3 regions of the Actinoplanes sp. NPDC000266 genome follow, and region 2 is predicted to be linked to each of the others. Evidence: predicted binding sites of a transcription regulator. Region 2 holds the regulator's gene; each other region holds the start of a gene.
The links. Region 2 encodes HrcA, which represses chaperone genes, less so after heat shock. Its sites were predicted from a motif close to GGTTNGCACNCTCNNNNNGAGNGTGCNAACC; they were not measured.
Positions count from the first base shown of each region.

Region 1: groES (co-chaperone GroES) is a predicted target of HrcA. The motif match lies at 1,075-1,105, and genes of this name have one in related genera.
Region 3: groL (chaperonin GroEL) is a predicted target of HrcA. The motif match lies at 5,546-5,576, and genes of this name have one in related genera.

Region 1 covers NZ_JBIAZI010000006.1:33,345-43,740, forward strand. The annotation lists gene ACFY36_RS24235 (class I SAM-dependent methyltransferase) at 1-1,004, opposite strand, end outside; gene groES (co-chaperone GroES) at 1,238-1,546, shown strand; gene groL (chaperonin GroEL) at 1,619-3,268, shown strand; gene ACFY36_RS24250 (ABC transporter ATP-binding protein) at 3,332-5,122, opposite strand; gene ACFY36_RS24255 (ABC transporter ATP-binding protein) at 5,119-6,810, opposite strand; gene ACFY36_RS24260 (hypothetical protein) at 6,862-7,116, opposite strand; gene tsaD (tRNA (adenosine(37)-N6)-threonylcarbamoyltransferase complex transferase subunit TsaD) at 7,126-8,178, opposite strand; gene rimI (ribosomal protein S18-alanine N-acetyltransferase) at 8,171-8,608, opposite strand; gene tsaB (tRNA (adenosine(37)-N6)-threonylcarbamoyltransferase complex dimerization subunit type 1 TsaB) at 8,608-9,465, opposite strand; gene ACFY36_RS24280 (uracil-DNA glycosylase) at 9,496-10,188, opposite strand; gene tsaE (tRNA (adenosine(37)-N6)-threonylcarbamoyltransferase complex ATPase subunit type 1 TsaE) at 10,185-10,396, opposite strand, start outside.
Region 2 covers NZ_JBIAZI010000022.1:41,063-51,458, reverse strand. The annotation lists gene ACFY36_RS50000 (enoyl-CoA hydratase-related protein) at 22-801, opposite strand; gene hemW (radical SAM family heme chaperone HemW) at 838-2,040, shown strand; gene ACFY36_RS49990 (DUF4870 domain-containing protein) at 2,076-2,618, opposite strand; gene hrcA (heat-inducible transcriptional repressor HrcA) at 2,775-3,797, shown strand; gene dnaJ (molecular chaperone DnaJ) at 3,815-4,957, shown strand; gene ACFY36_RS49975 (hypothetical protein) at 5,217-5,525, opposite strand; gene ACFY36_RS49970 (IclR family transcriptional regulator domain-containing protein) at 5,788-6,618, opposite strand; gene ACFY36_RS49965 (amidohydrolase family protein) at 6,622-8,058, opposite strand; gene ACFY36_RS49960 (CaiB/BaiF CoA transferase family protein) at 8,238-9,359, shown strand; gene ACFY36_RS49955 (citryl-CoA lyase) at 9,344-10,123, shown strand; gene ACFY36_RS49950 (DODA-type extradiol aromatic ring-opening family dioxygenase) at 10,126-10,396, shown strand, end outside.
Region 3 covers NZ_JBIAZI010000005.1:24,983-35,378, forward strand. The annotation lists SAM riboswitch class I at 1-88, shown strand, start outside; gene thrC (threonine synthase) at 100-1,383, shown strand; gene ACFY36_RS20580 (GNAT family N-acetyltransferase) at 1,626-2,603, shown strand; gene ACFY36_RS20585 (GNAT family N-acetyltransferase) at 2,585-3,583, shown strand; gene ACFY36_RS20590 (hypothetical protein) at 3,519-3,986, opposite strand; gene ACFY36_RS20595 (GNAT family N-acetyltransferase) at 3,986-4,495, opposite strand; gene ACFY36_RS20600 (hypothetical protein) at 4,602-5,492, shown strand; gene groL (chaperonin GroEL) at 5,760-7,382, shown strand; gene ACFY36_RS20610 (Ig-like domain-containing protein) at 7,444-10,396, opposite strand, start outside.

The sequences.
Region 1 (10,396 bases), on a different contig from region 2:
GTGAGCTCAGAGACGCCAACCTGCGCCCCGTCCATCTCGGCGCCACCCACCTGCGCCCCGCCAACCCCGGCGCCGCCCATCTGCGCCCCACCAAGCTCCGCCCCGCCTACCTCGGCGCCACCAACCTGCGCCCCACCTACCGCCGCGCCACCAAGCCCCGCCCTGCCTGCCCCACCAACCTGCGCTCCGCCTGACCCCGCCGCCCCGCCCAACCACGCGCCGCCCATCTTTGCGACCGATTTATCGGATTTTTCGCGAAGTAGCGTGGCTCGGCGGCGCACCTCGGCCAAGGGGCCGCACCAGAAAGCCGCCTCGACCAGGTCGCCGTCGACGCTGGTCCACTCGCCCTCCGCCCCGGGCGGCAGCAGGCCGTGATCGATGCCGGGAGCCAGCTTGAGCACCGTGCGCGGCACGCGTTCGGGCAGAGAAGCGATGAAATCCCAGGGCGGCGAGTACGACCTCGGGTCGAACACCCGCCCCCGGCCGGCCTTCCGGCGGGCCGGGTCGGCGAAGACCGCGTCGTACCTCTCGACCGGCACCGTCGTGGCGTCGGCGCACTCGACCCGTACATCCAAGCCCAGGGCCTCGGCGTTGGCAGCGGCCATCGCGGCCGTCTCCGGGTCGGCGTCGACGGCGTACACCGAAATGCCCGCCCTCGCCGCCGCCATGGCGTCCGAGCCCAGCCCGCACCCCAGATCGGCCAAGGTCCTGACCCCGGCCGCCGCGAGGCGCCGCGCCCGCCTCTCGGCGACGACGGCCCGCGTCGCCTGTTCGAGACCGGCCCGGGTGAAGAACATCGACGCCGCGTCCGCGCCGAACTTCGCGACCGCGCGGCGGCGCAGCTCGACCTGGGTCAGCGCGGCCGAGGCCAGCTCCGGCGGCACTCCGCGCGCCCGCAGCGCCGAAGCGGCCGCGAGCGGATCGCTCCCGGCGACCTCCATGGCGCTGTCCAGCGCCTTCATCCCTTCGGGGGTACGCAGCAAGGCCGTCGATTCCGCAGTCACGCAGGCATTCTCCCCCGCGCGACTTCATTGGCACTCTGGTTGACGGAGTGCTAGTTCCGGCCTAATCTCCGATTAGCACTCTCATCACGAGGGTGCCAGCCGTGCGCCTATCCGGGCGGGCGGTGAGGCACCAGGCGGACCGGCACCCGCGACGACGGCCCCGCCCGGTGGCATGAGGCATCAGACCGGCCATCACCTTGACCGGCGAAACCTGTACCCAGGAGGGTATGCCCGTGACTACCGCGACAAAGGTTGCGATCAAGCCGCTCGAGGACCGCATCGTGGTCCAGGCGAACGAGGCTGAGACGACCACGGCGTCGGGCATCGTGATCCCCGACACCGCCAAGGAGAAGCCGCAGGAGGGCACCGTCCTCGCTGTCGGCCCCGGCCGCATCGACGACAAGGGCAACCGCATCCCGGTTGACGTCAAGGTCGGCGAGACGGTGCTCTACTCGAAGTACGGCGGCACCGAGGTCAAGTACGCCGGCGAGGAGTACCTGGTGCTCTCCGCCCGCGACGTCCTCGCGGTCATCGAGAAGTGACCTACTGACAGTGCTGACCGCCCTGGCCCGTGATCACGGGCCAGGGCGGTGGTGCGTGAAGGGACCTTAAACATGGCGAAGATTCTCAGCTTCTCGGACGACGCCCGCCACCTGCTCGAGCACGGGGTCAACTCGCTCGCCGACACGGTCAAGGTCACCCTCGGCCCGCGCGGCCGCAACGTCGTCCTGGACAAGAAGTTCGGCGCTCCCACGATCACCAACGACGGCGTCACCATCGCCAAGGAGATCGAGCTCACCGACCCGTACCAGAACCTCGGCGCCCAGCTGGTCAAGGAGGTGGCGACGAAGACCAACGACGTCGCCGGCGACGGGACCACCACGGCCACGGTGCTGGCCCAGGCGCTGGTGCGCGAGGGTCTGCGCAACGTCACCGCGGGTGCCAGCCCCATCTCGCTCAAGCGGGGCATGGACAAGGCCGCCGAGGTCGTCTCGGAGGCGCTGCTCGGCAAGGCCGTCGAGGTCGCCGACCACAAGGCGATCGCGAACGTGGCCACCATCTCGGCCCAGGACGCCACCATCGGCGAGCTGATCGCCGAGGCGATGGACCGGGTCGGCCGCGACGGTGTCATCACCGTCGAGGAGGGCTCGGCCATGGCGACCGAGCTCGATGTCACCGAGGGTCTGCAGTTCGACAAGGGCTTCATCTCGCCGAACTTCGTGACCGACGCCGAGTCGCAGGAGGCGGTGCTGGAGGACGCGTACATCCTCCTCACCACCCAGAAGATCTCCAGCATCGAGGAGCTCCTCCCGCTGCTGGAGAAGGTGCTCCAGAACAGCAAGCCGCTGCTGATCGTGGCCGAGGACGTCGAGGGCCAGGCGCTCTCGACCCTGGTGGTCAACGCGCTGCGCAAGACCATCAAGGTCGCCGCGGTGAAGGCGCCCGGTTTCGGTGACCGCCGCAAGGCGATCCTGCAGGACCTGGCCATCGCGACCGGTGGCGAGCTGATCGCCCCCGAGCTCGGCTACAAGCTCGACCAGGTGGGCCTCGAGTCGCTGGGCAGCGCCCGGCGCATCGTGGTCGACAAGGAGAACACCACCATCGTCGACGGTGGCGGCAAGTCGTCCGAGGTCGCCGACCGGGTCTCGCAGATCCGCAAGGAGATCGAGGCGTCGGACTCCGACTGGGACCGCGAGAAGCTTCAGGAGCGGCTGGCCAAGCTCTCCGGCGGCATCGCGGTCATCAAGGTCGGCGCCGCGACCGAGGTCGAGATGAAGGAGCGCAAGCACCGCATCGAGGACGCCATCGCAGCGACGAAGGCGGCCGTCGAGGAGGGCACTGTGCCCGGCGGTGGCGCCGCCCTCGCCCAGGTGGCGAAGGAGCTCGACGGCGGCCTCGGCCTGACCGGCGAGGAGGCGATCGGCGTCTCGATCGTCCGCAAGGCGCTGGTGGAGCCGCTGCGCTGGATCGCGCAGAACGCCGGCCACGACGGCTATGTCGTGGTGGGCAAGGTCAACGAGCTGGGCTGGGGCCACGGCCTCAACGCGGCCACGGACGAGTACGTGGACCTGGCCGCGGCCGGCATCCTCGACCCGGTGAAGGTGACCCGCAACGCGGTCTCCAACGCCGTCTCGATCGCCGGCCTGCTGCTGACCACGGAAAGCCTCGTGGTCGACAAGCCGGCCGAGCCGGAGCCCGCCGCCGCCGGCGGCCACGGCCACAGCCACGGTGGCCACGGCCACCAGCACGGCCCGGGCTTCTGACCGGACAGCATCACGAAAGGGCGCACCCTGGCGGGTGCGCCCTTTCGCTTTACCCGGCGCGGGTCAGCGGGTGGCGGTGGCGGCCTCCTCCTCGCCCAGCGGGTCGGGGACGCGTTCGCCGTGCCAGGAGCGCCACAGCGCGGCGTAGGGGCCGTCGGCCGCGACCAGCTCGTCGTGGGAGCCGAGCTCGGTGATGCGGCCGTCCTCGACCACGGCGACGCGGTCGGCGTCGTGGGCCGAGAAGAGCCGATGGGCGATCGCCACCACCGTACGGCCGTGGAGCACCGCCGCCAGCGACCGCTCCAGATCGCGGGCGGCCCTCGGGTCGAGCAGGGACGTCGCCTCGTCGAGCACCAGCGTGTGCGGGTCGGCCAGGACGAGCCGGGCCAGCGCGAGCTGCTGCGCCTGCGCGGCCGTCAGCGCCTGCCCGCCCGAGCCGACCACCGTGTCGAGCCCGTCCGGCAGCACCTCGGCCCATTCCAGCGCGCGCACCGCCGCCAGCGCCGCCCGCACCTCTTCCTCGCCCGCGCCGGGCCGCACCATGGCCACGTTGTCGCGGACCGTGCCGATGAAGACGTGATGCTCCTGGCTGACCAGCGCCACCTCGGTGCGCAACCGGTCGAGCGGCAGCTCGCCCAGCGGCACCCCGCCCACCGTGATCGTCCCGCTGGTCGGCTCGTGCACACCGGCCAGCAGCCGGCCCAGCGTCGACTTGCCGGCGCCGGACGGCCCGACGATGGCCAGCCTCTCCCCCGGCTCGAGCGTCAGATCGATGCCGTGCAGCACTTCCCGGCCGGCCACATAGGAGAAGCGCACACCGGTGACCTCGACGCGCGTGCCCACCGGCTCCCTGATCTCGCGGGCCTCGCTCTCCCGCGCCTCCTCCTCGACGCCGAGGAGGCGGGCCAGGGACGCGCCGCCGATCTGCAGCTCGTCGAGCCACCCCAGCAGGCGGTCGAGCGGGTCGATCAGCAGCTGCACGTAGATCACCGCGGCCGTGAGCTGCCCCAGCGAGACCGTGCCGCGCAGATAGAGCCACCCACCGAGGACCAATGTGGCCACCACCGGCAGCACGTAGGCCGCCTCGACCACCGGGAACCACACCATGCGCAGGAACAGCGTGTACCGCTCGGCCACCCAGCTCTTGCTCAGGTCGGCGTCGGAGCGCTCGGCGCGCTGCCGCTGACGGCGCAGCGCGTCGACCGTGCGGGCGCCCTCGACCGTCTCGGCCAGCCCGTCGGTCACCGTGGAATAGGCCGCGTTCTGCTTGAGATATCCGGCCGGGGCCCGCCGGAGATACCACCTCGTGCCGACCACCAGGATCGGCACCGCGACCAGCAGCGACACCGCCAGCACGGGCGTGACCACGACGAGCGCGCCCACCACGAGCACGACGGTGATCAGCGCGATCATCGTCTCGGGCACGGCCAGCCGCACGCATCGCGACAACGCGTCGACGTCGCGGGTGGTGCGGGTCAGCAGGTCGCCCGAGCCCGCCTGTTCCACTGTGGAGAGCGGAAGCGCGAGCACCCGGTCGACGAACTCCTCGCGCAGCCGGGCCAGCACCCGCTCGCCGAGCCGGGCCGAGGCCAGATAGGCGAAACGGACCAGGATCGCTTGCAGCACAACGAATCCGGCGATCAGCGCGGCCAGCCGGTCGACCACTCCGACGCCCTCGCCGTGCCGGATCGCCTCGACCAGATCGCCGAGCAGGCGCGGGCCGACCAGCCCGGCCAGCGCGCCCAGCACGTGCAGCCCGACCGCGACGGTCAGGGCGCGTGGGTAGCGCCGGAAGAGGTCGCGGGCGTACCGCCGGACCTGGGCCGTGTCGGCCACCGGCAACAGGTTGCTCACGCGGCGTCCTCTCGCAGAACCGCCCGCGCGTAGCCCGGCTCGGTCTCCAACAGCTCGCGATGGGTGCCCGCGGCAACCACTCGGCCCTGATCCACATAGAGCACCCGGTCGGTGCGGTCGAGCACGAGCGGGCTGGACGTGCAGATCACGGTGGTCCGCCCGGCCCGGGCCACGACGAGCCGGTCGGCTATCCGCGCCTCGGTGTGGGCGTCGACGGCGCTGGTCGGCTCGACCAGCACCAGCGTGTCGGGATCGGCGACCAGGGCGCGAACCAGCCGCAGCCGTTGTTGCTGCCCGCCGGAGAAGGAGCGCCCACGCTCGGCCACCTCGCTGTCGAGGCCGCCGGGCAGCGCCTCGACGATGTCGGTGGCGGCCGCCGCGTGCAGCGCCGCGGGAAGCCGGTCGTCGCCGGCCGGGTCGAGATCGGAGCGCAACGGCCCGGTGAACAGCCGCGCGTCGTTGTCGCCGACCAGGATCCGCTCGCGGACCGTGGCCAGGTCGAACGACGACAGCGGACGCCCGCCGACGGTCCCACCCTCGGCGTATCGCCCGAGGCGGTCGGCGATGGCGGCGGCGTCGGCCGGCACCGCCGCGACGATCGCGGTGACCTCGCCGGGCCGGGCCGTCACGCCGGAGGCCGGATCGGCCAGCTCGCCCGCGAGCTCGCTCGCCGGCCGTGGCTCGGCCGGGTCGGGCAGGTCGGTCCGGGCGGCCAGCATCGACACGACCCGCCGCGCCGAGACGTGCCCCCGGGTGAGTTTGTCGATCGCCTCGGTGAGCTGCCGCAGCGGCGTGACCAGGAACGCGGCGTACGCGTAGAAGGAGACCAGCTGGCCCACCGTGATGTGGCCGGTGAGGGCGAAGCGCGCGCCGAGCCAGGTGACCAGCACCAGGAAGATGCCGGGCAGCAGCACCTGGGCCGCCTCGAGCAGCGACTCGACACGGGCCGTGCGCACGCCGGCCCCGCGCAGCCGCTGCGACTCGGCCCGGTAGCGCTCGCCCATCACCGCCTCGCCGCCGATGCCGCGCAGCACCCGAAGACCGCCCACCAGGTCGGCGGCCCGGCCGGTGAGCAGGCCCTGCTGGTCGCGGGAGGCCTGCTGGAGCCGGTGGAGCGGGCGGATGAGCAGGCCCACGACCGCCATCAGCAGCGGCACGCCGAGCACGACTACGAGGCCGAGCGGCACCGACGTGGTGAGCAGGATGACGGTCACCGCGACCACGGCGATGAGCGAGCCCGTGCCCCGGGCGGTGATGTCGATGGCTGAGCCGATCTGGCGGATGTCGGACGTGCCGATGGCGACGACCTCGCCGGTGTCGAGCCGGCGGGGGAGCGCCGAACCGAGCCGGCCGGCCTGCCGGACCGTGACCTGCACGGTCCGGAACATCGCGCCGAGGAAATTGACGACCGCGAACCGATGGCGCACCACGCCGAAGAATGCCTGGCCGAGACCGGCGGCCAGCAGCACCAGCGACCAGGTCACCAGATCGCGCCGGTCACGGTCGGTGGCGGCGTCGATCGCCTTGCCGACCACGGCGGGCACGACGGCCTGGCAGAGCATCCAGAGCACGGCCATGACGATCGCCGCGTACACGGAGAACCGGTCGCGCCGGATCAGCCATCGCAGATAGCGGACCGGTGACCGGCCGTCGGGGGTGCCGGGATCGGCATCGGGGAGCTGTTTCATCAGGGCCCCGACGTTACGGCGGGGGTACGACAGTTCGCGACGCGTTTTCTCTCAGCGGTCGACCTGGTTGAAGTCCCACACATGGGCCGCCCGGGCGATCAGATGGGGCGGCGGCGCGGGCAGGTTCTCCGGCGTGTTCCGCCACTTCGAGATGACCACGATCCGGTTGTCGGTGGACGAGTAGACGTCGCTCGACACGTGCTGCGGAAGCACCTCGATCCGCGGCACGGCCACATCACAGACCCAGGCCAGCAGCTCGTCGAAGCCGCTCTTGGACGCCCGTATCTCCCACATCCGCGCGATCATGTTCGCTTCCTACCCCGCCACGCTGACCGAGGTCAATGGCATCGCGGAATCGGCGGGCAGATCGAGACGACTGGGTACGACACCAGCGGCGACCAGCCGCGATCCAAGAGCCGCGACCATGGCGCCGTTGTCCGTGCACAGCTGCGGCCGGGGCACGCGGACCTCGATGCCGTGCTTGGCCGCCCGCTCCTCGGCCAGCACCCGCAGGCGCGAGTTCGCGGCCACTCCCCCGCCGATCACCAGCGTGCGGACGCCATGGGTCAGGCAGGCGTCGATCGCCTTGGCGGTGAGCACGTCGCAGACGGCCTCCTGGAACGAGGCGGACACGTCGGCGACCGGCACCGGCTCGCCGTCGCGCTGCCGGGCCTCGACCCAGCGGGCCACCGCGGTCTTGAGCCCGGAGAAGGAGAAGTCGAAACGGTGCGCCGCGAGATCCTTGGCCGCGGTCAGCCCACGCGGGAACGCGATCGACGCGGAGCCGCCCTCACGAGCCGTACGGTCAATGATCGGTCCTCCCGGAAAGCCCAGCCCCAGCAGACGCGCGACCTTGTCGAAGGCCTCGCCCGCCGCGTCGTCGATCGTGGCGCCGAGGGGCTTGACGCCGTTGGTGAGGTCGTCGACGAGCAGCAGCGAGGAGTGACCGCCGGAGACGAGCATGGCGATCGCGGGCTCGGGCAGCGGGCCGTGCTCGAGGGTGTCGACGGCCACGTGCGCCGCCAGATGATTGACGCCGTACAACGGCTTGTCGGCCGCCACGGCGTACCCCTTGGCCGCCGCGACCCCGACCAGCAGCGCCCCCGCCAGACCGGGACCACTGGTCACCGCGATCGCGTCGATGTCGGCCAGGGTGACCTTCGCCTCGTCGAGCGCACGCTGCATGGTCGGCACGAGAGCCTCGAGGTGGGCGCGGCTGGCCACCTCGGGCACGACACCGCCGAAGCGGGCGTGCTGGTCCACACTGGACGCCAGCGCGTCGGCCAGCAGGGTGTGCCCGCGGACGATGCCGATGCCCGTCTCGTCGCAGGAGGTCTCGATGCCGAGGACCAGGGGCTCGTCAGGCATTGCGCATCATCACCAGGGCGTCCGTGTTGCTGGGTTGGTAGTAGCCGCGCCGGATTCCGACGGGCTCGAAATCGTATGTGGCGTAGAGCCGCTGCGCGGGCGCGTTGTCGACCGCGACCTCCAGCAGCGTCTGCTTGATGCCGAGCCGGGTGGCCTCGGCGAGCAGCGCCTCGAGCAGGGCCCGGCCGGTGCCGCGCCGCTGGCCGTCACGCTTGACCGCGATGTTCTGCACCCAGGCCTCGTCCGGCATGGTGGAGAGACCGGCGTAACCGATCACTTCGTCTTGGGTGGTCAGCGCCACCAAGTAGAAATGCCGCTGGGCGAGCTCGTTCCAGAACATCGCCGGCGACCATTTCTCCTCACCGAACAGGTCGGCCTCGATCGCCATCACATCGGCGATGTGCCACCAGCGGAAACGCTCTATCCGCATCAGGTGAGCACCGGCTTGCGCCCGGCCGGCTCGACGGCGTCCGGCCGGCGGAGATAGAGAGGTGTGAGCTGCTCGCTGGGCGCGGCCGACCGGATGCGCTCGGCCGCGAGCGCGACGAGGGCGGCTCCGGGCGGATAGAGAAGGTGCTCTTCCACGGGTACGCCGAAGATGTCCCCGTACTTGAGAGCGCCCTCGCCGGCCGCGCGGTCGAACGCCCGGAGTTTCTTGGCCCAGTAGCTCCGGTCCTCGTCGGGGTCGTCCACCACGGCGTCGATCTCGGCCCGCGCCAGGACGGCCGCGAGACGGGCGGCCTCGACGCCGGCCAGCGCCGTGGCCGACTCGATGATCTCGGACTCGGACAGGGCGGCCGATTCGGCGGCCTCGCTGGTCCTTTTCCGGTACGCCTGACCGAGCACCTCGGCCACGTCGGCCGGCTTGGCGACCTCGGGACCGAACAGCCGCACACCGTCCACATAGGTCGCGAAATACACCTCGCGGCGCCGGGCGTCGGTGGCGACCAGCACCCGCCCGGGCCCGGCGGCCCGGCCGATCCCGTCGAGCGAGCACACCCCGTACGTGGGAATGCCCAGAGCCTGTCCCATGCTCGCGGCGGTGGCCAGGCCGACCCGCAGACCGGTGAACGGCCCCGGCCCGAGCCCGGCGACTATCGCGCCGAGATCACCCGGCCGGACCTCCGCCTCGGCGAGCGTGGCGGAGATCTCGGGCGCGAGTTTCTCCCCATGGGCGCGTGGGTCGACGGTGCGCCGCTCGGCGACCCCGATGAGGCGGTCGGCGGTGACCTCCACCAGGGCGGCCGTCGACGCGGGGGTCGCGGTGTCCAGAGCCAGTACGAGCACGTCCCCGACCCTAACGCGCCGCGGTCACCGTTATCCGGCGACCGGCTCGGCTCGCGGGTCCCAGTCGATCACGGGACGGCCGCCGTCGGCCAGTGCCTTGTTGGCCGCGCTGAACGGCCGCGACCCACGGAAGCCCTTGGGGTTGAGCGGGCTGGGGTGACCGGCCTCGAGCACCGCGTGGGCCGGGTTGGTGATCAGGGCGGCCTTCTTACGCGCGTAACCACCCCAGAGCAGGAAGACCACCCGCTCCTCACGCGCGTTCAGCGCCTTGATCGTCGCGTCGGTGAAGGCCTCCCAGCCCTTGCCGCCGTGCGACGCGGCCGCGCCGGCCCGGACGGTGAGGACCGCGTTGAGCAGCAGGACGCCCTGCCGCGCCCAGCCGGTCAGGTCGCCGCTCTTCGGCGGCGCGACACCGACGTCCTCGGCCAGCTCCTTGAACACGTTGCGCAGCGACGGCGGGATCCGCACGCCGTCGCGCACGCTGAAGCTCAGGCCCTGCGCCTGGCCGGCGCCGTGGTACGGGTCCTGGCCCAGGATCAGCACGCGGGTCTGCTCCGGCGGGCAGAGCCGGTACGCCGCGAACAGGTCCTCGATCGGCGGATAGATCGTGTGTTCCGCGTACTCGGCCGCCACGAACTCGCCCAGCGCGGCCGTCTCCTTCTCGTCGAGAAAGCCGGCGAGCTCGGCTCGCCAGTCGGCCGGCAGCAGTTCCGCCAGATTCACGGTTTCCCCTTCAGTTCGTTTTTCACCCTGTTCGCCCAGTCGCCGCCGTGCGGTATCAGCTCGATCACCCGCGTGTCGTCGTCCAGCCGGTCGATGCGGACCTGCAGATATTCGTCGTTCAGTTGCTCGACCATCCCGGCGCCCCATTCGACGACCGTGACGGCGTCGTCGGCCGAGGCGTCCAGGTCGAGGTCGTCGATCTCGGCGC
Region 2 (10,396 bases):
CAACAAGAGTAGTCAACGAGATCACCCCTGCCTGGTCACTGGGACCCAGGCGGCGTCGCGCTTCTCCCGGAAGGCGGCGACGCCCTCGCGGCCCTCGGCCGAGCGGAAGTATCCCGCCGAACGCTGGGAAAGTTCTGCGAGCTCCTCACGGACGCTTTCATGAGGCGTACGGCGGAGAAGTTGTTTGGCGCCCGCAAGCGCGAGTGGCCCGCCTCGCACCAGGCTGGCGCAGTACCGCGAAATGGTCTTGTCGAGATCGTCGGCCGTGGTGACGGCGGTGACGAGGCCGATCTCCCTGGCCCGGAACCCGTCGAAGACGTCACCGGTGAGATAGAGCTCGGCGGCGGCCCGAGGGGCCAGGCGGGGAAGCACGGTCGCGCTGATCACGGCCGGGATGACGCCGAGACGTACCTCGGAGAAAGCGAATGTCGCCTCGTCGGTGCAGACCGCGATGTCGGCGGCGGCGATCAGGCCGAGCCCGCCGGCCCGGGCCGGTCCGCCGACGCGCGCGACCACGGGCTTGGGGAACTCCCAGAGCGCGGCCAGGACGTCGGCCAGGAGCTCGGCCGGGACCCGGCCGGTCTCGCGGGCCTCGGCGGTCTCCTTGAGATCGGCGCCCGAGCAGAAGACGGGGCCGGTGTGCGAGAGGACGACGGCCCGGACCGAGACGTCGGTCAGGGCCTCGGCCAGCGCGTCCAGAAGCTCGCGCATGAGAGGGGTGGAGAGAGCGTTGCGGTTCGCCGGGCTGTCCAGGGTCATGGTGGTCACCCCGGCGTCGGTGACGGTACGGACCAGAGCCATGGCGGCACCCTAACGGGCGGCGTGCACACTTGACGGATGGCCGGCGCACTTCCCGATGGTTCACCTGTCCCTTCCGACGGGTCGCTTCCCGCTACCGCGACGGCGGAGGTCGGCCGGAACGGGTTCGCCGTCTATGTCCACGTGCCGTTCTGCGCGTCTCGATGCGGATACTGCGACTTCAACACGTATACCGCCGCCGAGCTTGGGGGAGGGGCGAGCCGGGATTCGTACGCCTCGACGGTTTTGCGTGAGTTGAAGCTGGCCTCTAGCGTCATAAATCCGGAAAAAGTGGACACGGTGTTCTTCGGGGGAGGGACGCCGACGTTGCTGAGCGCCGACGATCTCGGGCGGATCCTGAACGGGATCGACGAGACGTGGGGCCTGGCACCCGGGGCCGAGATCACCACCGAGGCAAATCCGGAATCTGTGGACTTGTCGTATCTGCGCACGCTGCGGAAGCACGGCTTCAACCGGATCTCGCTGGGCATGCAATCGGCGGCGCCGGGAGTGCTGCGCATCCTGGATCGCAAGCACACGGCGGGACGCGCGCCACAGGCCGCTCGTGAGGCCCGCGAGGCCGGCTTCGAGCACGTCAACCTCGACCTGATCTACGGAACACCGGGTGAGACAGCCGACGACTTCGAGGCGTCGCTGCGGGCGGTGATCGACGCGGGCGTCGACCACGTCAGCGCGTACTCGCTGATCGTCGAGGACGGCACCCGGATGGCCGCCCGCATGCGGCGCGGCGAGATCCCGTACCCCTCGGACGACGTCGCCGCCGACCGCTACCTGGCGGCCGAGCGGGCCCTGAGCGGCGCCGGCTTCGAGTGGTACGAGGTGTCGAACTGGGCCACCTCGGACGAGGCCCGCTGCCGGCACAACCTGCTCTACTGGACCGGCGCCGACTGGTGGGGCCTCGGGCCGGGCGCGCACAGCCACGTCGGCGGGGTTCGCTGGTGGAACGTCAAGCACCCGTCGACGTACACGCAAAGGCTTGACGAAGGTGTTTCTCCCGGCCAGGCGCGTGAGCTGCTGACCGGCGAGGACCGGCACGTCGAGGACGTCATGCTGCGGGTACGCCTGCGCGAGGGGATCGCCCTCGACCGGCTCGACCAGGTGGGCGCGAAGCAGGCGCTGGCCAACGGGCTGCTCGACGCCAAGGCGTACGAGAAGGGCCGTCTGGAACTGACCCTGCGTGGCCGTCTGCTGGCCGACGCCGTGATCCGCGACGTCGTATAGGAAATTGAAGCGCCGGGCCCCCGTGCCCGGCCGAACTACTTGATGAGCTTCAAGGACATCGGATAGTCGTACGGCTCGTTGTTGATGGCCTTCACGCCGGCGATGATGCCGAAGATGATGGCGATCAGCGCGGCCGCCGCGATGATGATGAAGCCGATGCCGATGCACGAGGTCACCCAGCCGATCAGGGTGGCGATCGCCCAGGTGATCTGGAAGTTGAGCGCCTTGACCGACTCGGCGCGCACCGACGGCGACTGGTTGCCCTTGGCCAGCAGCGAGATCAGCGGGGCGATCCAGCCGGAGAGGCCACCGCCCAGGAAGGCGCCGGCGGCGCCGCCGAAGTGGGCGACCAGGATCCACGTGCGGTCGTCCTGCGTGGGGCCGCCGTAGCCGCCGTATCCCGGCTGGTAGCCCGGCGGAGGCTGCTGCTGATAACCGGGCGGGGGGCTGTATCCCGGAGGCGGCGTGTAGGGCGGCGGTGTCGATCCGGAAGTCGGGTCGTTAGCCGCATAAGGGTTGAACGGCCTGGTGGGGTCATTCGGGTTCGGCTCACCAGGCGGGCGAGGCGGTTCAGTCATGGCTGACACGGTAGGGCCGCACTTCAATGCGGTCGAGGGCGACATGCTGATCAGGTGGATGAATAGACAGTGCACTCGATCATCGCGCTGCCGTCCACGGCGACGTAGACTGGCACTCTGTCATCCGGAGTGCCAAGCCAGTGGGGGAGGGGTCATATGAGTCTCGATGACCGCAAGCTCGAAGTGCTTCGCGCGATCGTCGAGGACTACGTCGAGACCCAGGAGCCCGTCGGCAGCAAGGCGCTGGTCGAGCGCCACCAGCTGGGCGTCTCCCCGGCCACCGTGCGCAACGACATGGCGGTGCTCGAGGAGGAGGGCTACATCCGGCAGCCGCACACCAGCGCCGGCCGGGTGCCCACCGACGCCGGCTACCGGCTGTTCGTCGACCGCCTCTCCAAGGTCAAGGCGCTGAGCCCGGCCGAGCGGCGGGCCATCGAGCGGTTCCTGATCGGCGCGGTCGACCTCGACGACGTGGTGCACCGCACGGTGCGCCTGCTCGCGCAGCTCACCCGTCAGGTCGCCGTCGTGCAATACCCGTCGCTGGCTCGCTCCTCGGTGCGTCACCTCGAGCTGGTGCCGATCTCCACCACGCGCCTCATGCTGGTGATGATCGCCGACACCGGCCGCGTCGAGCAGCGCCTGGTCGAGCTGCCCGGCCCGGTGCCGGCCGACGACGTCACCGACCTGCGCCGCCGTGTGAACGAGAAACTCGCCGGTAGGAAGCTCGCCGAGACCCCGCCGCTGGTGCAGGGCCTGGTCGACGACTGCGCGCCGGAGAGCCGGGCCACGATGGCGTGCCTCGCCTCGGTGCTCCTCGAGACATTGGTGGAGCGCAGTGAGGAACGCCTCGCGTTGGCGGGTACGGCTAACCTGACAAGAGGGGGCGTGCTGGACTTCCAGGGCACCCTCCGGCCGGTCCTCGAAGCCCTCGAGGAAGAGGTCATCCTGCTGAAGCTGATCGGCGATCTGGAACCGAGCACCACCAGGGTCCGGATCGGCGACGAGAACGAGATCGACAACCTGCGGTCGGCGTCCGTGGTCAGCACGGGGTACGGCCCCGGTGCGACGATCGTCGGTGGGCTCGGTGTGCTCGGCCCCACCCGGATGGACTACCCCGGCACCATCGCGACCGTGCGCGCGGTGGCACGCTACGTGGGCGACCTTCTAGCACAAAATTGACGAGGATTGCGGAGCCCGTGGCCAAGGACTACTACGGCATTCTCGGCGTGAGCCGGGAAGCCACCGACGACGAGATCAAGCGCGCCTACCGCAAACTGGCTCGGCAGTACCATCCGGACGTCAACCCGGACCCGGAAGCGCACGAGAAGTTCAAGGACATCAACGCGGCGTACGAGGTCCTGTCCGACGACCAGAAGCGCCAGATCGTCGACCTGGGCGGCGACCCGCTCGCGCCCGGCGGCGGCATGGGCCCCGGCGGCCCGGGCGGAGCCGGCGGCCCGTTCGTCGGTTTCCAGGACATCATGGACGCCTTCTTCGGCACGGCGGCCGGTGGCGGCGGCCGTGGACCGCGCCCGCGCACCCGCCCAGGGGCCGACGCGATCCTGCGGCTCGAGCTCGACCTGAACGAGACGGCCTTCGGAGTGGAGGCGCCGATCACGGTCGACACGGCGGTGCTGTGCACGCAGTGTTCGGGAGCGGGCACGGCGCCGGGCACCCACCTGGCGACGTGTGAGACCTGCGCCGGCCGGGGCGAGGTGCAGAGCGTGCAGAGGACATTCCTGGGCCAGGTCGTGTCGTCGCGCCCCTGCGCCACCTGCCAGGGCCACGGCACGGTCATCCCGCACCCCTGCCCCACGTGCGCCGGCGACGGCCGCGTGCGCACCCGCCGCTCGCTGACGGTGAAGATCCCGGCCGGCGTCGAGGACGGCATGCGCATCCGCCTGGCCCAGCAGGGCGAGGTGGGTCCCGGTGGCGGCACCCCCGGCGACCTGTACGTGGAGATCCACGAACGCCCGCACGACGTCTACTCCCGCAAGGGCGACGACCTGCACTGCCGCGTGACGCTGCCGATGACCGCGGCCGCCCTGGGCACCCGCCTGACGATCAAGACCCTCGACAGCGAAGAGGGCATCGAGGTCAAATCGGGCACGCAGCCGGCAAGCACGCTCCGCATCCGGGGCAAGGGCGTGCCCCACTTGAGGGGCCAGGGCCGAGGCGACCTGTTCGTGCACTTGGACGTCAAGACCCCGACGAAGCTGACCGCCGACCAGGAGCGCATGCTGCGCGACTTCGCCAAGACCCGAGGCGAGGACGTGGCCGAGCTGAGCAAGCAGGGCGGCTTCTTCAGCCGCATGCGAGACGCCTTCAACGGCCATTAATTCAAGGTCAAGGTCATGTCGTAGCGGGGTGGGGCGTACGGTCCGCTGCTCCCGCCGAGGGCCGCGACGGGGTGAGCTGGGCGCTGGCGCGCCCAAACCGCTCACCCCGCCACGGCGACGTGCGTGAGCGGTGACGCTCAAAAACCCGACCTCAGCCCGCGACCGCTGCCCGGTCTCAGCCCGCGGCGGCCGCTTGGCTGGTTTCAGCTCGCCGCGGCGGCTTGGCTGGTTTCAGCCCGCGGCGGCTGCTTGGCTGGTTTCAGCCGGCGACGCGGCTGCTCGCCCGGTCGAGGAGCAGCGGGATGAGCTCGGCTCGCCAGGTGTCCAGGTGCACGGCGCCGCTGGAGATGCCGCCATGCGCGAACTCCTCACGGACCACCCACTCGGTGGTCTCGGACGCCAGGTTGACGCTGACCAGCCGATCGAACTCGGCGTAGAGCAGCCGCTCGATCTCACCGAGGGAAGGCGGCAAGTAAGTGGTGGCCAGGCGCTCGGCCATGGCCCGCCACACCCACGGGTCGCCCCGGAGACCCCAGCGCGGCGGCTCGGGATCGAAGAGTTCTGACACCACCTTCATGAAATTCACTCATACCCGCCGATGACCCGGATCAAGCGGCGGTGTGCACAGTCTGCAAGCGTGCCCAGCCCGGCCGTGGCCGCCGGCACGGCTGGTGGTGATTGGCTAGGTTGTGGTTGCCGGCTCAGCCGTGGTCGCTGGGCCAGCGGGTGGTTGCCAACCCGGTTGTGGTTGCCAGCTCAGCTGTGGCTGCCGGGTCGGGTTGGGGTTGCCGGCTCAGCTGTGGCTGCCGGGTCGGGTTGGGGTTGCAGGCTCAGGCTGTGGTCGTCGTGGCGGGGACGGCGACCGTGGTCGTGGGGACCGCGGCGAGCCGGGCGTAGTCGGCGCTGATCTCGGCGGCCGTGCGCAGCAGGTGGGGCAGGTGTTTCTCGACCAGGGTCTCCACCGACGTCTCGGCCGCGTGCACGGTCACGTTGATCGCCGCGATCACCTGGCCGTTGCCGTCCCGGACCCCCGTGGCGACCGACCGTATCCCGGGCGCCAGGTCCTGGTCGGCGAGCGCCCAGCCCCGGGCCCGCACCTCCAGCAACGCCGTCATGAAGGCGTCGAGGGTAGGCCGGTACCGCGCGACGATCCCGGACCGTGAGTGCTCGGCCAGGATGTCCGGCACGAACCGGGGCTCCTTCGCGGCGAGCAGCACCTTGCCCATCGACGTCGCGGGGGCCGGGAACCGGGTACCGATCGAGACCGCCAGCGTCACGATCTTCGGCACCGCGACCCGGGCGACGTAGACGATGTCGCAGCCGTCGAGCTGCGCCATCGAGGTGGACTCGCCGGTGGTCGCGACCAGCTCCTCCATGTGCGGGCGGGCCACCTCCCAGAGGTTCAGCGAGTTCACGTACGCCATACCGAGTTCCAGCACGCGCGGCGTCAGCGCGAAGCCGCGGCCCTCGCTTCGCGCGTAGCCGAGCGCCTCCAGCGTGAGCAGGATGCGGCGGACCGTGGGCCGGGCCAGGCCGGTCTCGGCCGCGATGTCGCTCAGCGTCATCGACGGCTGACCCGGGCGGAAGGAGCGCAGGACGTCGAGGCCGCGCGCGAGCGCCTCGATGAAGTCAGGCCCAGCGCCCCTTCCGGTATCGGTCATCTCCTAATGCTTCCACTGCGCCGAACCGGCGTCCCACTCGGTGTACTGGTACGGGTTCTCGCGGATCGCCGTCTCAGGCACATCGGGGTTCATCCCGCGCCGCCAGGCCTCCTCGCCCATCGTCTCGCGCAGGTAGTCGACGGTCGCCTCGACCTTGGCCCGGGCCGCCGCCAGGTCGACGCCGACGAGCCGGCCGTCCTGTTTCACGACCCGGCCGCCGACCAGCACGGTGTGCACGTCGCCGCGCTGCGCCTGGAAGGCGACGTGCCCGTACGGGTGGAGCACCGGGAACATCACGGGCGAGGCCTCGTTCGTGATCAACACGATGTCGGCCTGCCGGCCCGGAGTGAGCGCGCCGACCTGCGAGTCCATGCCGAGCGCGCGAGCGCCGCCGCGGGTCGCCCACTCGACGACGTGCTCGGCCCGCAGGTGAGCGTGGGTCACCGTCTCCTGCTTGGAGTGGGCCTCGAGATGTTCGCGCGAGCGGTCGGCGCCGAGCGTGGTGCGCATCGCCGAGAACAGGTCGCCGCTCCACCAGACGCTGGTGTCCATCGACAGCGAGACCGGGATGTCGTGGTGGCGCAGCTGGTAGGTGGGCGGGTAGCCCTGGCCGGCGCTCTGCTCGCTCTCGGTGGAGACCGAGACGGAGCCGCCGGTGGCGGCGATCCGGTTGTACGAGTCGTGCGTGAGGGTGGCGGCGTGGACGTACACATTGGTGGGGCCCATGAAGCCGTTCTCGTGCATGAGCCGGATGCCGTCGTCGTTCGTGGCGCCCCAGACGCCGGCGTGCGTGGTCACGGCGGCGCCGAGCTCGCGGGCGACCTCGAACGCGGCCTTCTCGGGGAAGGAGGGGTCGCCGGTGACGTCGAAGGCCATCTGGAAGCCGGCCAGCTTGCCGCCGTCGACGCGCCGGCGGTAGAAGTCGCGGAACGTGTCGGAGGTGGCCCACTCCCACGGCCCCTGCTGGATGTTTCCGTACGCCAGGACGAACCGGCCGGGCACGGCCTCGAGCGCGTCGACCGCGGCGTCGGCGTGATCGGCGGTCTGCAGGCCGTGTGACCAGTCGACGGTGGTGGTCACGCCGGCGTCGATCGCCTCGATGGCGGCGAGCAGGTTGCCGGCGTGGATGTCCTCGGGGCGGAACAGCTTGCCCGACTCCAGGTAGTACCAGACGAAGTACTGCGTGAGGGTCCAGTCGGCGCCGTAGCCCCGCATGGCGGTCTGCCACATGTGCCGATGGGTGTCGATCATGCCGGGCATGATCACGCCGCCGGTGGCGTCGATCTCGAGGGCGCCCTCGGGCGCGGTGAGGCCGGTGCCGACCTCGGCTATGCGGCCGTCGACAACGAGCACGTCGGCGCCGGGGAGAACGGTATGTGAGTCGTCCATGGTCAGTACCAGGCCGTTACGCAGGATGGTCGGCCGGCTGTCAGTGCTCATCGCAGCTCCTCTCGGACGCTCGTCCGCCACGCGGACAACGAGTTCGCGCCAGTCTTCTCCCGGCCTCTTCGCGGTGTCAATGGTTTGTTTCGTGCAGATCAACAAGGCGTTGACAGCGTGCAGATCTTGGTCGAGGCTGGTCCGGCGGACAGATGTCCGCAGAACGGCGGTTGGGATCGATGGGACCATTGAACGGCTTGCTGGTGGCGGATTTCTCGAGGATCCTCGCCGGGCCTTACGCGACGATGCTGCTGGCCGACCTCGGCGCGCAGGTGATCAAGGTGGAGGGCCCGGGCGGCGACGACACACGCACGTGGATGCCGCCCACCCGCGACGGCGTCTCGACGTACTACCTGGGCATCAACCGCAACAAACGCTCGATCGCCCTTGACCTCAAGGATCCCGACGACCTGGCCGCCGCGCGTGAGCTCGCCCGTCGCGCCGACGTCATGATCCAGAATTTCCGGCCCGGCGGCCTGGCCCGCTTCGGTCTCGACTACGAGTCCGTCGCCGCGGCCAACCCCGCGATCGTCTACGCGAGCATCAGTGGCTTCGGGTCCGGCGCCGGCGCCGACCTTCCCGGGTACGACCTGATGATCCAGGCCATCTCCGGTCTGATGAGCCTCACGGGCGACCCCGAGGGCCCGGCCTACCGCGCCGGCATCTCGGTCTTCGACGTGATGGCCGGCATGCACGCCAACATCGGCATTCTGGCCGCCCTGCACTCTCGCGCCGAGAGCGGGCGTGGCCAGCACATCGAGGTCAACCTGCTCAGCTCGGCTCTCTCGGGCCTGGTCAACCATTCCAGCGGGTACGTCGCCGGCGGCACCGTGCCCTATCGGATGGGCAACGCGCACCCCAGCCTGTTCCCGTACGAGCCGCTGCCCACCGCCGACGGCGAACTGATCGTCATCGCCGGCAACGACGGGCAGTTCCGCAAGCTGTGCCAGGTGCTCGGCCTGCCCGACCTGCCGTCCGACCCGCGCTTCGGCCGCAACCAGGACCGTACGGCCAACCGCGCCGACCTGCGCCCGTTGCTCGTCGAGCGGCTGATGACCCGGACCAAGGACGAGTGGTTCCGCGACCTGATCGCGGCCGGCGTGCCGTGTGCGCCGATCAACACGATCGACGGCGGGGTGGCGATGGCCGAGGAGCTCGGGCTCGACCCGGTCGTCACCGTGGGCGACGTGCCCGGCGTCCGTAACCCCATCACCTTCTCCGGGACCCCGGCGCGGTACGAGCTGCCGCCGCCCGGCCTGGACGAGCACGGCGAGGAGATCCGCAAGTGGCTGAGGAGCTGACCTTTCCGACCGGCATCGGCACGTCGACGCCGACGAGCATCTCGCTGCTGGGCCAGGACCTCGCCGCCGACCTGATGGGCAAGGTCGGCTTCGGCGAGCTGGCCTACTGGCTGGTCGCCGGCCGGCGACCCACCCCGGGTGAGGTGCGCGTCTTCGAGGCGGTGCTCGTGGCGCTCGCCGACCACGGCTTCACGCCGACCGCGATCGCCGCGCGCCTCACGTACCTCTCGGCCCCGGAAGCGTTGCAGGGCGCCCTCGCCGCCGGTCTCCTCGGCGGCGGCTCCCGGTTCCTCGGGGTGACCGAGGACTGCGGCCGCTTCCTCGCCGACACGCTGATCGAGGCCGGGACCGAGCGCGACTACGACGTCATCGCGCTGGAAGCCGTGCGCCGCGCCAAACAGGAGGGCCGGTTCGTCCCAGGTCTCGGCCATCCGGTGCACAAGGACGAGGATCCGCGCACGCCCGTGCTGATCGCGATCGCCGAGGCGGAAGGACTGCGTGGCCCGCACCTGCGCCTGTTCGAGGCCATCGGGCGGGTCCATCCCCAGGTGCTCGGGCGCAAGCTGCCGCTCAACGGCGCCGGGGTGTGCGGCGCCGCTCTCGCCGACCTGGGACTGCCCACCGACCTGCTGCGGGGCTTCGCCCTGCTGGCCCGGGCGGCGGGTCTGCTCGGGCACCTCGCCGAGGAGCGCCGCCGGCCGCTCGGCATGGAGATCTACAAAACCGTCGACCGTAACGCCGTCTACGAACCCCGAGAGGACTGACTATGGCCAGCATCGTCGCGGTCATCGCCTCCACCCATCACCCGTTCTACTACAAGGCCAGCACGGCGACGGGGGAGGACAGGCCGCCCTTCGCCGACGAGTGGACCCGCAAGATCCTGGCGTTCCGCGAGACCCTCACCCGCGCCAACCCGGACGTGCTGGTCATGGTCGGCTCCGACCACTTCCATCAGCTCTGGCTCGACAACATGCCGCAGTTCCTCGTTGGCAAGGCGCCCTTCTACGACGCGAACTGGTACAACGAGGAGCGCGAGT
Region 3 (10,396 bases), on a different contig from region 2:
ACCACCACGCAGTCTCGACGACGAGGCCGAGCGCGGCAGGTGCTAATTCCGTCCCTGATCGGCAGGTCGCCGCGGGGAAAGATGAGAGGGAAGGCCTCGATGACGTCTACCGTCAGTGCACCCAGCGCTACCACCACCTCGCCCGCCAAGGGCCTCGTGTGCCGTGCCTGTGGCGCCGAATACCCGCTGGTCGCCCAGCACGCCTGTTACGAGTGTTTCGGCCCGCTCGAGGTCGCCTACGACCAGGCGGCGCTCGCGCGGGTGACCCGGGCCGACATCGAGTCGGGCCCGCAGAACATCTGGCGCTACGCGGCGCTGCTGCCCGCCGGGCAGGACCCGGCCACCCGGGTGACCCTCGACCCCGGCCTGACGCCGCTGGTCAGCGCCCCGGCCCTGGCCGCCGCGATCGGCCTGCGGGCGCCGCTGTACGTCAAGGACGACTCGGCCAACCCGACCCACTCGTTCAAGGACCGGGTCGTCTCGGTCGCGCTCACCGCGGCCCGCGGTCTCGGCTTCACCCGCTTCGCCTGCGCCTCGACCGGCAACCTGGCCAACTCGGTGGCCGCGCACGCGGCTCGGGCCGGCGCCCCCAGCATCGTCTTCATCCCGCACGACCTCGAGCAGGGCAAGATCATCACCACCGCCGTGTACGGCGGCGAGCTGGTGGCCATCGAGGGCTCCTACGACGACGTGAACCGGCTCTGCGGCGAGCTCGTGGAGACCGACGAGTTCGAGGACACGGCGTTCGTGAACGTCAACGTGCGCCCGTTCTACGCCGAGGGCTCCAAGACGCTGGGGTACGAGGTGGCCGAGCAGCTCGGCTGGCGCATCCCGGCCCAGGTGGTCATCCCGATGGCCTCCGGCGAGCTGCTGACCAAGGTCGACAAGGCGTTCAGCGAGCTGGTCGAGATCGGCCTGGCCGAGGCCCCCGAGGGCGGCTGGACGGTCTTCGGCGCGCAGTCGGCCGGCTGCAACCCGATCGCCACCGCGCTCCAGAAGGGCACTGACGAGATCATCCCGGTCAAGCCGACCGGCATCGCGAAGTCGCTGAACATCGGCGACCCGGCGGCCGGCGCGTACGCGATCGAGGCCGTCAAGCGCACCGGTGGCTGGATGGACTACGCCGACGACGACGAGATCCGCGCCGGCATCCGGTTGCTGGCCGAGACGACCGGCATCTTCGCCGAGACCGCCGGTGGCACCACTGTCGCCGTACTGAAGAAGCTTGTGGAGAGCGGAAAGCTCGACCCGGAGAAGGAGACCGTCGTCTACAACACGGGCGAGGGACTCAAGACCCTGGACGCCGTCGCCGAGCAGGTCGGGCCGACTCACACGATCAAGCCGTCGCTGAAGGGCGCGCGCGAGGCCGGCCTGCTCGGATGACGCTCTGTAGTCGGCAATCTGCCAGCAAGTGAGAATTCCATCCCGCGAGGACTTGCGAACAGATCTCCGGGTCGGCAGGATGCTCTCTGCGGGAGGGCGCGACGCCGTACGCGGTCCCTCACTCTCGAGCTTGGCGACAATCTCTCGAGGGACCCAACGACCCACTGCCGGAGGCGGTGTGCGTCCGTTCTCCCGACCAAATTCGTTCGCGTTCATGGCCGTCACCCGGAAGGGTGGCGGCCATGCGTGTATCTATCGAGACTTCTGACTCTCCGGACATCGCGTACAGGATCCGCCGGGCCGTGCAGGCGTACGAGGTTCCCGACATTCCCTTCATGACCGAAAAAGCGTTCAAAGCGGGGATTCTCCATCCGCCACCGGGCCTGGTCATCGAGCGCTATCTCGGCCTGCTCGACGGCGAGCCCGTCGGCTACCTCGAGTTGGAGCTGTTCCAGCTCGACAACCTCACCAACGCGCACGTCGAGATCGAGGTGCTGCCCGAGCATCGGCGGCGCGGGGTGGGCCGGGCCCTCTACGAGCTCATGCTCGAGCGGGCCGCCGCGCACGATCGCAAGCACATCATCGGCTCGACCGTGGACACACACCCCGACGGCGCCGCCTTCGCCCGCGCGATGGGCTCCGTCGCCGGCCTGGAGGACACGCGCAGCCGCCTCGACCTGACCGGCCTCGACGAGGCCCATCTGGCGAAGCTGCGGGCCGACGCGCTGTCCCACGCCGAGGGCTACCGCACGATCGAGTGGCTCGGCGTGCCGGCCGACGACATCATCGACGACGTGGCCTATCTGGAGGGCCGGCTGCTGGCCGACGCGCCGACCGGCGACATCGCCTGGGAGCCGGAGAAGATCGACGCCGACCGGCTCCGCGCGGACGAGGAGGCCCGGCAGAAGAGGGGCCGGCTCAGCTACTGCGCGGGCGCGCTCCAGGGCGACAAGCTGGTCGCGTGGACGGCCATCGCCGGTGAGCTGGCCCAGCCGGCGCACGCCTGGCAGCAGACCACACTGGTCGATCCCGACCACCGCGGGCACCGCCTCGGCATGCTGGTGAAACTCGCCAATCTCGACAACGTCCGCCGCAACCGGCCCGGCATCCAGGCGATCGACACCTTCAACGCCTCGCAGAACGAGTACATGCTGCGGATCAACCGGGCGATGGGTTTCCGGGCGGCCGGCATCGAGACGGAATGGCAGCACGACCTGTGAGCGTGCGGGTCGAGCCGCTCGGTGACGCGGTCGAGAAGGCGTACGAGATCGCTCGTGCCTGTCAGGAGCACGATCAGCCGGACGTGCCGTTCGCGTCCCTGGAGGGCTATCGGGCGGTCCTGGCCAACGGGTGGCCCGGATATACGTACGAGCGCCGCCTGGGCCTTCTGGACGACGCGCCGGCCGGCCTGATGAACCTCGCCATGCCGCAGGACGACAACCTCGACTCGGTGATGGTCGAGATCGGGGTGCTCCCCTCGGCACGGCGGCACGGCGTCGGCCGGGCACTGTGGGACCAGGCCGTCGAGCATGCCCGCGCGCTCGGCCGCCACCACCTGATGGGGCCGACCGTGCAGAAGCATCCGGACGGCGCCGCGTTCGCCACCGCGATGGGGGCGGTGGCCGGCCTCGAGGAGACCCGCAGCCGGCTCGACCTCAGCACCCTCGACCAGCCGCGCCTCGACGAGATGCTGGCCGGGGCGCGGGCCAGGGCGGGCGACCACCGGCTGGTGCAGTGGACCGGGGTGCCGCCCGGCGACGTCATCGACGACGTGGCCGGCCTGCACAGCCGCTTCAACGACGAGGCGCCCACCGGCAACCTGGCCCTGGAGGCGGAGAAGTTCGACGCCGAGCGGGTCCGCGAGGACGAGGAGTCGCGGATCCGGCGCGGGCGCACCAGCTACAACACCGGGGTGGTGCGCGGCGGCCGGCTGGTGGCGATCACGGCCATCGCCGTCGAGAACGAGAAACCGGCACAGACGTGGCAGAACATCACGCTGGTCCACCCGGAGCACCGCGGCCACCGGCTCGGGCTGCTGGTCAAGCTGGAAAACCTGCGGTACGTCCGCGAGAACGAGCCGAAGGTCGAAGTGATCGACACGTTCAACGCGTCCAGCAACGAGCACATGCTGCGGATCAACCAGCAGGTCGGTTTCCGTCCGGTCGACTCGGTCGTCGAGTGGCAGGTGACCCTCGCCTGACGTGCCGCTTGTATCCGCCCGCCTCCAGGCCGGCCATCCGCTCGAAGACGTTGCGCGACCCCCAGTTGCGGGAGGTGGCGTACGAATATCCGCACGCCACCCAGTAGGCCGGCCAGAACAGGGGTCCGAGCACCGCGTACTGGGTGGCGTGGTTGGCCTCGTGCCCGAAAAGGGCCGCCTTCTCGGGCGAGAGAAGCCATTCGGCCGTACGCCTCGTCATGATCACTGAGCCGACGGTGAAACAGCTGGCGGGCGGGATCCGCAGCCGGTAGCCCTCGGCGATCAGCACGCCGTCACGCCCCCGGCGCAGCGTGGCGCCGCCCAGCTTGGCGACGATCAGGCCGACCGCGGTGGTGCCGTTCACCGCGGTGATCAGGCTGCGTGCGACATGCCGCCGGGCCATCAGATCCGCCGGCGCATGCGAAGCTCGGTGAGGGCCGGGAGAACCGGATGGGGCACACGCTCGCCGGTGTCCTCAAAACCGAGTTTCTCGTACGCCCGGACGGCCCGGTCATTGCCGACGACCACTTCGAGCATCGTGCGGCGTCGCCCGGCCCGCCGGGACCAGTCGAAGACGGCCTCCATCAGCTCCGGAAGCACCTTGCCGCCCCGATAGGCGGGGGTGACATAGACGGCGAAGACCACGGTCTCGGGCGAGGAGTCATGGGCGACGGTGCCACCGGCATGCCCGATGAGCCGCCGCCCGGGCCCGGGATCGGCCACGAACTGGGCGAGCTCGTCCCCGGAGGCGGCTTGGGCGATGCGCTGCCGGTAGCCCTCGTGCGACCGGGCGGCGGCCTGGGCCAGGGTCTCGAGAAAGGCGAGCGGGCTGTCGGCCAGCATCTCCAGCCGGAGGGCCCGCATCCGAGCCGCGTCGCCGACGGTGACCCGGTGCACGCTCCAGCTGTCCATGCCGTCCTGACTACCCGTTGACCTTCGTCGCGGCAACCCGGTTGGCACTAATCGGACGGGCGCCCACGGGTGGCGGGAGCGGTGGGTGCTGGGGCAAGGTGTTTCGATGGATCAGGTCGAGGGTGCTCTGCATGTGGTCGGAGAGCCGGTGGTGGTGGCCGCGGACCCCTTCGATCCGGAGTCGCGGACGGCTGAGCTGCCGCGTGGGGGCGTACCCGAAACGGTGAATCCAGGGGTGCGGGACGCGCTCGTGCCTGTGCCGGGGTCGGGGCTGCGTGGGTGGGCCGGGCGGGTTGTGGCTGTGCTCGGGCGGGACGGGGTTCGGCTGCTGCCGGGGATGGCTCTGGCGGCGCTTCCCATGCACTTCTTCGTGGGGCGGCTTGACGACACCGTCATCGCGGCGCCGGCGCTCTTCGATCTGGCCGGTGGGTTCGGGCTGCTCTTGTTGCCGACGATGTGGCTGGCCTATCTGACCGTGTCGGCGCTTCCGCTGGTGATCTGCCTGGCGGGGGCGGTGGGGGTGGCCGTGCCTTCGGCCGCCGACGGGGTGCGGCCCCGGCTGCGCGTGGTGTGGGGGCTGGTGGCGAACCGGCTGCGCGGGCTCTGGCTGTGGTTCGCGGCGGTGGGGCTGGTGACGGGTGGGCTGTCGCTGGTGGCGCACGAGGCCGTGGCCGTGGTGGCCTCGACGGGGCTGCTGGCCGTGGCGGGGGTGTTCGGGTGTGTGGTGCTGATCGAACGCGGTCATGGGATTCGGCGGGCGGTGCATCTGCTGGGGTCCGGGCCGGCGCTGGGGATGGTGGCTGTGTCGGCGGCGGCGTCGGGGCTGCCGCTGGTGGCCGACGAGGCGTTCGGCGGGCTGGCGGCGACCGCGGTGGGAGTGGTCACGGTCCAGGTGTGGGCGGTGGCGGCGCTCGTGGCGTACACCCAAGGTCGTCGCTCGGAAGGACCGGTGACGAGCCGGTCGTTGCGCGCTGAGCTGAACGTGCCTGAAGACTGACTTGAGGAGCCCGGGGTTTCCTTGCACTCGCCACCTGAGAGTGCTAAACAAGTCATTGGCACTCGCTATCGGTGAGTGCCAGCAGGTCGGGACGGTGGGGTCTCGGTCACGGTGTCGCCATCGGCGCCGGGGCACGGGGCCGGTCGTCGCGGGCTATCCGGCTCGGCCTGAGGACGTCACGACGCCAGGTGGTGACGTCCGCAGAGGTTCGCAACGGGCGGGGCCGACGAGGCCCGGCACCGCGTATGTCCAGGAGGACAAAGCCGTATGGCCAAGATCATCGCATTCGACGAGGAAGCTCGTCGCGGCCTCGAGCGGGGCATGAACCAGCTCGCCGACGCCGTAAAGGTGACGCTCGGCCCCAAGGGCCGCAACGTCGTGCTCGAGAAGAAGTGGGGCGCTCCCACCATCACCAACGATGGTGTGTCGATCGCCAAGGAGATCGAGCTCGAGGACACCTTCGAGAAGATCGGCGCCGAGCTGGTCAAGGAGGTCGCCAAGAAGACCGACGACGTTGCCGGTGACGGCACGACGACGGCGACCGTCCTCGCCCAGGCGCTGGTCCGTGAGGGTCTGCGCAACGTTGCCGCGGGCGCCAACCCGATGGCCCTCAAGCGGGGCATCGAGGCCGCCGTGGCCAGCGTCTCCGAGGGCCTGCAGCAGCTGGCCAAGGACGTGGAGACGAAGGAGCAGATCGCCTCCACCGCCTCCATCTCCGCCGGTGACACCACGGTCGGCGAGATCATCGCCGAGGCCATGGACAAGGTCGGCAAGGAAGGCGTCATCACCGTCGAGGAGAGCAACACCTTCGGTCTCGAGCTCGAGCTCACCGAGGGCATGCGCTTCGACAAGGGGTACGTCTCGGCGTACTTCATGACCGACGCGGAGCGTATGGAGGCCGTCTTCGACGACCCCTACATCCTGATCGCCAACAGCAAGATCTCCGCGGTGAAGGACCTCCTCCCGATCCTCGAGAAGGTCATGCAGGGCGGCAAGCCGCTCGTCATCATCGCCGAGGACGTCGAGGGCGAGGCCCTGGCCACCCTGGTCGTCAACAAGGTGCGCGGCACCTTCAAGTCCGTCGCCGTCAAGGCCCCGGGCTTCGGTGACCGTCGCAAGGCCATGCTCGAGGACATCGCCATCCTCACCGGTGGCGCGGTCATCAGCGAGGAGGTCGGCCTCAAGCTGGACGGCGCCGACCTGAGCCTGCTGGGCACCGCCCGCAAGATCGTCATCACCAAGGACGAGACCACCGTGGTCGACGGCGGCGGCGACGCCGAGCAGATCCAGGGCCGGGTCAACCAGATCCGCGCCGAGATCGAGAAGTCGGACTCCGACTACGACCGTGAGAAGCTGCAGGAGCGCCTGGCCAAGCTGGCCGGCGGCGTTGCGGTCATCAAGGTCGGCGCGGCCACCGAGGTCGAGCTCAAGGAGCGCAAGCACCGCATCGAGGACGCCGTTCGCAACGCGAAGGCGGCCGTCGAGGAGGGCATCGTGCCCGGTGGTGGCGTCGCCCTGGTGCAGGCCGGCAAGACCGCGTTCGACAAGCTCGACCTGGTCGGCGACGAGGCGACCGGCGCGCAGATCGTCAAGCTCGCGCTCGACGCCCCGCTGCGTCAGATCGCCGTGAACGCCGGCCTCGAGGGCGGCGTCGTGGTGGAGAAGGTGCGCAACATCGAGGCGGGTCACGGCCTCAACGCCGCGACCGGCGAGTACGTCGACCTGCTGGCCGCGGGCATCATCGACCCGGCCAAGGTCACCCGCTCGGCGCTGCAGAACGCCGCGTCGATCGCCGCGCTGTTCCTCACCACCGAGGCCGTCGTGGCCGACAAGCCCGAGAAGAACCCGGCTCCGGCCGGCGCCCCGGGCGGCGGTGACATGGACTTCTGAGTCCAGTCTTAGTTCGGCGGGTCCGCTTCGGCGGGCCCGCCGTTCTGCTTTCCAGGAGCGGTCAGGGGCGGCGCTTTCCGGGGCGCGGGTTGCCGGAAGCGCCGATCCAATAGAGGGTGGCGCCGATCGTCAGGGTCATGCCGCCGGCGGCGATCACGGCCAGCACGTTGTTGCCCGTGGCGGGGAGCGGCAGGATGCCGGGGTCGGGGTATTTGTCGGGTTTGCCGACTGTCACGGTGATCGTCGCGGTGGCTATGTTGCCGTTGGCGTCGATCACCTCGTAGGTGAAGCTGTCGATGCCGGCGAAGCCCGGGGGCGGGGTGTACGTGACTGTGCCGTCGGCGTTGAGGACGGCGGTGCCGTGTGCGGGCTTGCCGACCGATCGGACGGTGACCGGGCGGCCGTTCGCGTCGGTGGCCGGCAAGGGGATGCCGATGGGGCGGCCCGGCTGGGCGGCGGCCACCTTGTCGGGGACCAACGGCTTGTAGGGGCTCGAAGAGGGCGACGCCGCGGGGCTGGCGGTTGCCGTGGGGCTCGCAGGTGGGCTGCTCGGACTGACTGGGCTGCTCGGACTGACTGGGCTGGTGGGGCTCGGGGAACCGGGATCGGTGGTCGGGGCCGGCGGCGGCGGGATCACGGCCTGGTCGACGTGGACGGTGATCTGGGCGCTTGCGGTGTTGCCGGCCTGGTCCCGTACGTCGTAGGTGAAGGTCTCGATCTGGGCCGAAGCCCCTCGGGGCAGATAGCGGACCTTGCCCGACGGGAGGATCGTGGCGGTGCCCCGCGGCGGCGTGCCGATCGCGGTGACCGCCAGCGGTTGGCCCTCAGGATCGGTGTCGTTGTCCAGCACGGCGATCTCGATCGGCGTGCGCGACGGCGTCGTCACCTCGTCGTCGACGGCCAGCGGGGGCCAGTCGACGGTGATGTGCACGGTTCCCGTGGCGGTGCGGCCCCAGTCGTCGCTGAGCACGTACGTGAAGGTGTCGGCCCCTGGTGAGTCGGCGTCGGCCCGATACGTCACCGTGCCGTCCGCGGCCAGCGTGGCCGTGCCCTCGGCCGCCGGGCCGACCGACGACACCTCGAGCGGCTGTCCGGTGTTCGGGTCGTGGTCGTTGAGCATGACGTCCACCGGTGTGACGATCTCGGGGCGGACCACGAAGGCGTCGTCCTCGGCGATCGGGGCGGCGTTGCGGACCGTGATCGTCACCGTGGCCGAGACGGCCAGGCGGTCGGTGTCCTCGATCGTGTACGTGAAGGCGTCGATGCCGTAGAAGCCGCTGTCCGGCGTGTAGACGACCGTGTCGTCGGAGTCCCGGGTGAGCGTGCCGTGCGCCGCCACCGTGAAACCGGTAAGGCTCAGGGTGTCGCCGTTCGGGTCCTCGTCGTTGGCGAGCATGTCGATGGTCAACGCCGTGTCGGTGTCGGTGGCGACCGACTCGGGGCGGGCGATCGGCGGCGAGTTGACCACGCCGACCGTCACGGTCGCGGTCGAGGTGTCCAGGCCGTCGTCGAGCGTGTAGTCGAAGGCGTCGGTGCCGTGGAAACCCGGGTCCGGTGTGTACGTGATCCGGTTGTCGGCGCCGACCGTCGCCGTGCCGTTCGCCGGGGCCGCGCTGACCGTGATGGTCAGCGGGGTGCCGTTCGGGTCCTCGTCGTCGTTGGCGAGCACGTCGATGGCCTCGGGCAGGTTGGTCCGCACGGTGACCGAGTCGTTCCGGGCCACCGGCACGCCGTTGCCGACCGTGACCGTGACCCGGGCGGTGGCCGCGCCGCCGTGGCCGTCGCCGACGGTGTAGTCGAAGAAGTCGGTGCCCGAGAAGTGGGCGTCCGGGGTGTACGTCAGGGCGCCGCTGAGGGTGCGCGCGACCGAGCCGTGCGCCGGGTCGGTGGTGCCGGTGACGGTCAGCGTGTCGGTGGGGTTGGGGTCGGTGGCCGAGGAGAGCACGTTGATCACGGTGGCGGTGCCGTACGGCGTGGTGGCCGTCCGGTTCACGACGGCCGGCGGGGCGTTGCCCACGGTGACGGTGACCGTGGCGTACGAGCTCAGCCCGCCGTTGTCCTCGATGTCGTAGCGGAACGTCGCGACACCGGAGAAGCCCACCGGCGGCTGGTAGCGGATGCCACCCGGCTCGGCCGTCGCCGTGCCCGTACTGGCCGGGCCGACCGCTGAGATGTGGATGGTGTCGCCGACGTTGGGATCCCGGTCGTTGCCGAGCACCGGAATCAGGATGCCGGTGAGATACGGCGTCGTGGCGTGGTCGTCGGCCGCGGTCGGGGCCGCGTTCTCCACGTCGACGTAGACCTGGCCGGTCGCCTGGCCGCCGCGGCCGTCGCCGGCGACGTACGTGAACGAGGCCCGGCCCGAGAAGCCGGTCGCGGGCTGGAAGCTGACCAGGTCGCCGGTCCGGGTCGCCGTGCCCGCCGAGGCCGGCGAGACCGCGCCGAGGCCGGTCACGTGCAGCGTGTCGCCCGGATTGGGGTCGGTGTCGTTGGCCAGCACAAGCAGGGTCACCGGGGTGTCGGTCGGGGTGCTGGTGACGTCGACGTTGGCTGTCGGCGGGGCGTTGGCCGTGGTCACGGTGGCCGTGCCGGTCGCGGTGCCGCCGTGGCCGTCGGCGATCGCGTACTGGAACGGGTCGGGGCCGGCCCAGCCGATGGCCGGGGTGTAGCGGACCGTGTTGTCGGCCAGCACCACCGCGCTGCCGTGCGCGGGCGGCGTGACGATCGTGACGGTGAAGCCGGTGTTCGGGTCCTCGGGGTCGGTGTCGTTGTCGCGGACCGGGAAGGTGACCGGGGTCGCGTGGCTGGTGGTGGCCGTGTCGGCCACGGCGACCGGCGGCGAGTTCACCCGCAGCGCGGCCGTGGCGGTGTTGTTGGCCGCGCTGGTGTCCTGCCCGGCGCCGGACACGCGCACGGTGGCGAGCGCGGTCGCGGCGGCGCCGGACGAGGCGGTGGCCGGGATGGTCACGGTGGCCTGGCTGCCGCCGACCAGTTGCCCGGCCGGGCAGCTGACG